Regions from separate parts of the Krasilnikovia cinnamomea genome, predicted to be linked through region 1. Evidence: riboswitches for the same ligand, from Rfam matches in the RefSeq annotation. Region 1 holds a riboswitch; the other holds the start of a gene.

Region 1 (4,029 bases):
ACGTTCCCGTTCGACCTGGAGGTCTGGTACGGCGACCGGGTGGCGGTGCTCGGCGCGAACGGCACCGGCAAGTCGCACTTCCTGCGGCTGCTGGCGGCCGGCGGCAGCGACCCGGACGCGGAACACAAGCCCGTCGACGGCGCGCCGCTGGCGCACGTGGCGCACGACGGCGTCGCGCGGCTCGGGGCGCGGGTGCGGCCGGGGCACTTCTCCCAGACGCACGACCGGCCGGAGCTGCTCGACCGTACCCTCGTGGAGATCTTGTGGCGGGGCGACGATCACCGGTCCGGTGTGGACCGGGCCGGGGCCATGAAGGCGCTCAACCGGTACGAGCTGGCCGGCCAGGGCGATCAGCTGTTCGGGACGCTGTCCGGGGGGCAGCAGGCGCGCTTCCTGGTGCTGCTGTTGGAGCTGTCCGGCGCGACGATGCTGCTGCTCGACGAGCCGACCGACAACCTCGACCTGGCGTCGGCGGAGGCGCTGGAGGAGGGGCTGCTGGCGTACGAGGGGACGGTGATCGCGGTGACGCATGACCGGTGGTTCACGCGGGGCTTCGACCGGTACGTCCTGTTTCAGGCGGATGGCGAGGTGGTGGAGACCCCGGAGCCCGTGTGGGACGTACGCTGATTGTCCTCAACCGCGCGGGCCCGCTGCCGATAGTCCGCTGCGCACCCTGTCGCTCCGGCCTTGTCCCCGGGCCGACGATGCCGGGTCGCAGGCCAGGAGGAACGGATGCCCGGGAGAGTGACCACGGTTCTCGCACGGTGGTCGCGCAAGCGCCCGCGCCTGCGGTTCGTCGCGGCGGCGCTGGTCCTGCCGGTGACCGCTGCCGTGGTGTGGCCGGGGCTGCCGCACGCGTTCGGCCAACCGGGCGTCGACCCGGAGACGCTGTGCCGGCAGGTGCTTGAGGAGATGAGGTCGTCCGCCGAGGGCCGGTCCTTGTTCGAGAGCGCCGTCGCCGACTGCACGGTGGTGGTGCGCGACAAGTCCGCCGGTGGGCAGCTCATGGCGGCGCGGTCCCTGCTCGCCGGACTGGTATCGGCAGGCGCGCCACGGCCCGTGGCCATGGCGAGCGGTGCCGCTCCGGGCTGCGTCCGCGGACCGGGCCGGCCGGTGCTCGCCACGACGATACCGACGTTGTCGGCGACGTTCGCCGCGATGCAGAACGTCCAGGAGACCACGTTCGAGCTGCGGCGCCTCGGTGGCACGCAGGACATCTTCGCGGTCACGACCAGCGGACAGGATCCCGGCCAGCCCGCGACCGTGGACATCGAGCGGGATCAGTTCGGGCCCGGAGAGTCGTACCAGTGGCGGGTGCGGGCGCGTGGGGACCAGGCCGTTGAGGATGCGGCCTGGCAGCAGGCAGCCGTGGCGGCCGGTGACGGTGACATCGACGAGACCAGGTATCACAGCAGCCTGCCGGGCTGGTCGGACTGGTGCGAGTTCACCGTGTCCGCCGACGCGCCCGACCTGCGCTCCCTCGACCCGAACATCGACCTCGACAACGTGCGGGAACTCGGGCTGCGGCCCGACCGGCGCTACGCGGTCACCTTGACCGTCCGGGAATGGCGGACCGTCCTCGAACCCCTCGAGTTCGACGTCGGGAGCGTCATTGACGCGGACAACGGGTCCGAGGAAGTCGCGACGAACCCGGCGGGAAATATTGGGACGGCGATCCGGGGACGGATCCGGGCCGTCGGCGCGACGGCCCCCGCGAGCCGACCTGTCTCCGTCACGCTGGACGGTGGTCAGTGGGCCTCGCTCGCATGGGAGCTGGCCAACTGGGCGGGCATCCAGGACGAGATGGCGGACGAGGACGAGGAGGTTCCGGACGGTGCGGCGTTCTGGGCGCTGCTCGACCGGATCTCGACCCGGCTGGGCGGCCCCGCCCACCCGACCCTCGGCCACGAGCGGTGACCTCCGCCGATCCTTTCGCCCGCTCCGCGCCGTAGCGGATCGAAACGCATCTTCCCTGGTAGGACCCGCCTCAGTAGTGCGCGCAGGCGTGCCCGCAGTGTGCCAAACGGACAACGCGGCTTTACGGGGGACGGGGAGCGCGGCTATCGTCCAGGCAGAACAACCTCACGGGAGTCCGGTGTACCGGGCTGAGAGGGGGGCTGCAGCCCCCGACCGTCGAACCTGATCCGGATCATGCCGGCGCAGGGAGGAGTGAGTTGTGGGCTCTGCGTTTCCCCGCCTGCACGTCATCACGGACGCGCGGCCCGGCCGTGACGCCCTGGGCGTGGTCGCGGCCGCCGTCGCCGCCGCCACCGGGACCCCGGACACCCTGGCCGTCCAGGTACGCGTCGAGGACGACGTCACCGACCGGGCGGCGTACGAGTTCGGGCTGGCCGTCGCCCGGATCTGCCGTCCCGCCGGGGTGATGGTCCTGGTCAACGATCGGCTGGATGTCGCGGTCGCGGTCGACGCGGACGGTGCGCACGTGGGCGCGGACGACCTGCCGGTCGCGGCCGCGCGCGGGGTGCTCGGGCCTGCGGCGGTCCTCGGCGCCACCTGCCGCGAGCCGGTGTCGGCCCGCGCGGCGGTCGCGGCGGGCGCCACGTACCTCGGGGTGGGACCGGCGTTTCAGACCAGCACGAAGGCCGGGTTGCCGGCGCCGCTCGGCGCGCCCGGCATCGGGGCGGTGGCCGGGGCCGTCGAGTCCACTCCGGTCATCGCGATCGGCGGAGTCGACGTCGACGCGGTCGGCGAGTTGCGCGCGGCGGGTGCGTACGGCGTCGCGGTGGTCGGTGCGCTGGCCCACAGCGCGAACCCGCAGGCCGCCACGTCCGCGCTGCTCAAGGCGCTCGCATGAGCCGCGCGGCTGGTCGGCTGGCGGGGAGCACCGCCGGGCGACGGGCGGGTGCGTTGTGAGTGGCACACCGGATGTCGCGGTCGTCGGTGGCGGGATCGTGGGGCTGGCCATCGCCTGGCGGCTGACCCAGCGCGGTGCGCGGGTCGTCGTGCACGACCCGGGTCCGCCGGGTGCCTGGCACGTGGCGGCCGGGATGCTGGCGCCTGGCGGCGAATCGCCGTTCGAGCGTCCGGCGCTGGGGCGGCTGATGGCCGAGTCGGCGCGCCGCTGGCCCGGCTTCGCGGCGGAGCTGGGCGCCCAGACCGGGCAGGACCTGGGGTACGACGAGACCGGCACGCTGGGTGTCGCCCTGACCGTGGACGACGTGGCCGAGGCGAGCCGCGTGTGGCGCCATCTCGGACTGACCCGGCTGGGGCCGAGCTCGTTGCGGGACCGCGAGCCCGCGCTGTCACCCCGGGTGCGTGCCGGTGCCCATGTCCCCGACGACCGCCAGGTCGACCCGCGCCGGGTGGTCGGCGCGCTGCGGGGGGCGCTCGGCGCGGCCGTGGTGCCCACGGCGGTGTCCCGCCTCGACGAGGTGCGGGCCGGGCGGGTCGTGGTGGCGGCCGGGTGCGGTACGGCCGCGCTCACCGGGCTGCCGGTGCGGCCCGTGAAGGGGCAGCTGCTGCGGCTGCGCGGGGAGCCGGACACGTTCCGGCACGTGGTCAGCGGCTACGCCGACGGGCGGCACGTCTACCTGGTGCCGCGCGCCGACGGCGAGGTGGTGGTCGGCGCGACCCAGGAGGAGCGTACGGATCGGACGGTCACCGCCGGCGGCGTGCACGACCTGCTGCGGGCGGCGCTGGACCTGGTGCCCACGCTGCGCGAGTTCGCGCTGACCGAGACCATGGTGGGTTTCCGTCCCGCCACCCCGGACAACGCGCCGCTGCTCGGCGCGCTCGACGACCGTACGGTCGTCGCGGCCGGGCACCACCGCAACGGGGTGCTGCTGGCCCCCGTCACCGCCGACCTGATCGCCGACCTGGTGACCGCCGGTACGGCCGATCCGATGCTGGCCGAGTTCCACCCCGGGAGGTTCGCATGCGCCTGACCGTCAACGGATCCCCGCACGCCGTCGACGACGCCGTCACGGTCGCGGGCCTGGTGTCCACCCTCACCGAGGCGCGTCGCGGCGTCGCGGTCGCCGTGAACGGTGAGGTGGTGCCGCGCTCGGG
Region 2 (4,029 bases), 710 kb from region 1:
CAGCACCAGCAGCCGCGGGGCGGTGGCCAGGGCGGTCGCCACGCTGAGGCGGCGCGCCTCGCCGCCGGAGAGGGTGTGCGGGTTCGCCTCGGCCAGCCGGGTCAGCCGCAGCCGGTCCAGCAGTTCGTCCACCGTGGCCGCCACCTCGGCGGCCGGGCGCCCCACGCGGCGTGGGCCCAGCGCCAGCTCGTCGCGTACCCGGGCGGTCACGAACTGGTGCTCCGGCTGCTGGAACACCGACCCGATCCGCTGGGTCAGCACGGCGGCCCGCCACCGGTGCGGCGGCCGGGGGTCGCCGAACGCCTCGACCGTCCCGGATCCGGGGGCCAGCAGCCCGCCCAGCAGCAACGCGAGGGTGCTCTTCCCGGCCCCGTTCGGACCGGTGACGGCGACGACCTCGCCGGCCCGGACGGACATGTCGACCGCGGCGAGGCGGCCGGGAACGGCGACCGCCCGCGCCCGTACCAGAGGATCGGCCGGTGGGGCGACGGCCCGGCGCGGGGCGATCGGCCGGCCCGGCACCCAGACCCCCTGCTCGGCGAGGTGGTCGCCGTGCGCGGCGAAGACCGCGGCGGGCGGGCCGTCCGCGCGGATCCCGCCGCCCGGCTCCAGCACGACCACCCGGTCGACCAGGGGCAGCGCCTCGGCCACCCGGTGCTCGACCAGGATCAGGGTGGTGTCGGGGTCCCGGGCGCGGGTGATCGCGTCGCGCACCTGGGCGGCGCCGGCGGGGTCCAGGTTGGCGGTCGGCTCGTCGAGCAGCAGCAGCCCGGGGCGCAACGCCAGCACCCCGGCGAGCGCGAGCCGCTGCTGTTCGCCGCCGGACAGGGCCGCGGTGGGCCGCTCCCGTGGGTACGCGAAGCCGACCCGCGCCAGCGCCGCGTCGACCCGGGGCCAGATGTCCTCGGCCGGGACTCCCCGGTTCTCCAGCCCGAACGCCACGTCGTCGCCGCTGCGGGCCATGACGAGCTGGGTCTGCGGGTCCTGGAAGACGATGCCGACGCGTTCGCGGGCCTTGCGCGGATCCAGGCCGTCGATCTCGACCTCGCCCTCGGCCTGCCCGGAGTCCTCGGGCAGCAGCGCGGCCAGCGCCGCCAGCAGGGTGCTCTTGCCCGCCCCGGAAGGGCCCAGCAGGAGCACCCGCTCACCGTGCGCGATGCGCAGGTCGACGCCGCGTACGGCCCTCGCGCGGCGCCCGGCGTGGCGCCACCCGAACCCGCGCAGGACGACCTCCGCCATCGCTCAGACCAGCGCGCGGTCGCGGCCCGACGCGAACCGGTCCAGCACCCCGGTGGGTGCCAGCGCCCGCACCAGCAGCCAGCCGCCGACCCCGGCGATCACGGTGCTGCTGGCGATCGTCAGCAGCGCGTACGGAACGCGGTACCCCCACAGCTCGTACGCGGCGTTCCAGTAGAAGAAGTCGAACAGCGCGGCGCCGACACCCGTCAGCGCCCCCGCCAGCAGCGCCGCCGGCAGCTTGTACGAGCGGTAGCGCAGCGCCGCGAACGCCAGCTCCGCGCCGAGGCCCTGCAGCACCCCCTGCACGATGACGATGGCGCCCCACTGGTCGCCCAGCAGCGCGGAGATGAGCGCGGCGAGGGTCTCGGTGAACAGGGACGCGCCCGGCTTGCGGATGATCAGACCGCTGAGCACGGCGGGCATCAGCCACACTCCGTACAGCAGGGCCTGGGCCGGGGGGAAGAACGCGAAGGCGCCCGAGGTGGCGGCCCACAGCAGGTTCCAGGCCCAGAAGACGACACCGAACGCCACGGCGATCACCGACGCGATCACGATGTCGACCGTCCGCCAGCGGTAGGTGGGTGTCGCGCCGACGTCGGCGGTTGTCATGGTGCCTCCCGGGGGCTCTATCGCGAACCGAGAGAGGGCGCACGTCGGCGCGGCTGGAGAGACCGAACTCCCTGCGCTGGCATTACCCAGATCAGGTTCGAGGGTCTGCGGGCCGGGCGGCCCGCACTCTCAGCGCTGTGCGCTCCCCTGTCGGATTGCATGTGTTTCGATGACGCTAACACCAGGTCGGAGCGGGGGACAGCGAGGGGAGATCACGCATGGAGATCAAAGCGCGCGGGCTCAGCTTCGACGTGTACGCCGACGGCCCCCCGGACGGCGAGCCGGTGCTGCTGCTGCACGGCTTCCCCCAGGACCACCGCGAGTTCGATCTGATCATCCCGCGACTGCACGCGGCCGGGTTGCGTACCTACGCGCTGGATCAGCGCGGTTACAGCGCGGGCGCCCGCCCGGACGGGGTGGCCGCGTACCGGCTGCCCGAGGCGGCCGCGGACGCCGTCGCGGTGCTGGACGCGCTCGGCTGCGAGTCGGTGCACGTGGTGGGCCACGACTGGGGTGCCCAGGTGGGCTGGCTGCTGGCGGCCGGGCATCCGCACCGGGTCCGCACGTACACGTCGGTGTCGGTGCCGCATCCGCGGGCGCTGGCGGGCGCGCTGCGCCGGGAGCTGCGGCAGCGGCTGCGGTTCGCGTACATGGCGGTCTTCCGGGCCGGGTTCGCGGAGCGGCTGCTGCTGGCCCGCGACGGTGCGATGCTGCGGTCGATGCTGAAGCCGATCGGCCCGCGCGCCGACGGGTACGCCGAGGCGATGCGCGAGCCCGGTCGGCTGACCGGCGCCCTGAACTGGTACCGGGCGCTGACCCGGGGCCAGCTTGCCGGGGTGGGGAAGATCACCGTGCCGACCACGTACGTGTGGGGTGAGGCGGACCCGGTGCTGGGCCGGACGGCCGCACTGGCCACCGGGGAGTGGATCCAGGCGGACTACCGGCTCGTCGCGTTGCGCGACGTCGGCCACTGGGTGCCGGAGGAGGCACCGGAGACGCTGGCCGAGGCGGTGCTGGCCCGGGTGGGAGTTTGATCATCCGTCGCCGCGGGGATGTCCCAGGCAGTCGAGCGTGGGGAGGATGCCGATGGGTGACGAGAAGGGCGGGCTGCCGGGTGAGAGCGAGCGGGAGCGCTGGAACCGCAACTTCGCCGACCTGCTGCAGGAGCTGCGGGTGGCGCAGACCGGCGTGCAGATCCTGTTCGCGTTCCTGCTGACGCTGCCGTTCAGTAGCGGCTTTCCGCACACGAACGCCTTCCAGCGCGTCGTCTACCTGGTGGCGTTGATCTCCGCGGCGTTCGCGACCACGCACCTGATCGCGCCGGTGGCGTTCCACCGGGCCCTGTTCCGCCGGGGCCGCAAGCCCGAGCTGGTCCGCTACGCGCACCGGATGGCCACCACCGGGCTGGCCTTCATGCTGATCTCGATGGTCAGCAGCGTCCTGCTCATCACCGACTACCTGCTGAACCGCTGGGCCGCGTTGAGCCTCACGGTCTTCATCGGCGCCTGGTTCCTGACGTACTGGGTGATTCTGCCGTATGTGCGGCGCAGCTGGATCGACGCCGAGGACGTGGCCGAGGACCGCGAGTACGCCGAGGATTCGCCGGGTGAGCAGCGGTGACCCGGTCAGCGCCGGGCCGGTCGCAGTCCGAGGCAGCGCAGTTCCAGCGCGGCCAGCGCGTCCACCGCCTCGGGGTCACCGTCGCGCCAGGACTGTGCGATGTCCGGGCCCAGCCGGGTCAGCTCGTTGAGGGGCCGGCCCGCCAGCGCCCGCAACGCCAGCAGGTCCCGCCCGGCGGGCTGCTGGCGGACCCGGCTGGCCACCCCGGCCCGGCGCATCCAGCGCAGCCGTAGCGGCAGCCAGCCCAGCAGCACCAGGGTGAGCGGCAGCGCCACCACCACGAAAGCCATGACCAGGGCCACGGTGCCGATCAGCTCCTGCTGCTGGCGTCCCGCGTCGGCCAGCGAGCGGGCCGCGTCGGCGGCCCCGGTGAACGGTCTGGTGAGCTGGTCGCCGACCACGGGGACGCCGCCGACCTTGCCACCCACGTCGGCGAGGTTGTCGGCGATGCTGGTGCCCGCGCCCTCGAGTTTCGCGCCGGGCACAGCGAGCTTCAGCACGGTCGAGTGCACCCAGAGGGCGACGCGGATCCAGAAGTAGACCCACACCACGACGAGCAGG

The links. Region 1 has a riboswitch for thiamine pyrophosphate ahead of EV385_RS18890 (thiamine phosphate synthase). Riboswitches for the same ligand answer to the same signal wherever they lie in the genome.
Region 2: linked by a shared signal. The riboswitch ahead of EV385_RS22300 (ECF transporter S component) and the one ahead of EV385_RS18890 (thiamine phosphate synthase) in region 1 are both predicted to bind thiamine pyrophosphate.

Annotation. Positions count from the first base shown of each region.
Region 1 covers NZ_SHKY01000001.1:4,156,702-4,160,730, forward strand. The annotation lists gene EV385_RS18880 (ABC-F family ATP-binding cassette domain-containing protein) at 1-627, shown strand, start outside; gene EV385_RS18885 (hypothetical protein) at 733-1,917, shown strand; TPP riboswitch at 2,075-2,183, shown strand; gene EV385_RS18890 (thiamine phosphate synthase) at 2,198-2,815, shown strand; gene thiO (glycine oxidase ThiO) at 2,871-3,905, shown strand; gene thiS (sulfur carrier protein ThiS) at 3,896-4,029, shown strand, end outside.
Region 2 covers NZ_SHKY01000001.1:4,871,515-4,875,543, forward strand. The annotation lists gene EV385_RS22295 (ABC transporter ATP-binding protein) at 1-1,239, opposite strand, end outside; gene EV385_RS22300 (ECF transporter S component) at 1,243-1,848, opposite strand; TPP riboswitch at 1,899-2,007, opposite strand; gene EV385_RS22305 (alpha/beta fold hydrolase) at 2,067-2,882, shown strand; gene EV385_RS22310 (DUF6328 family protein) at 2,935-3,468, shown strand; gene EV385_RS22315 (hypothetical protein) at 3,474-4,029, opposite strand, start outside.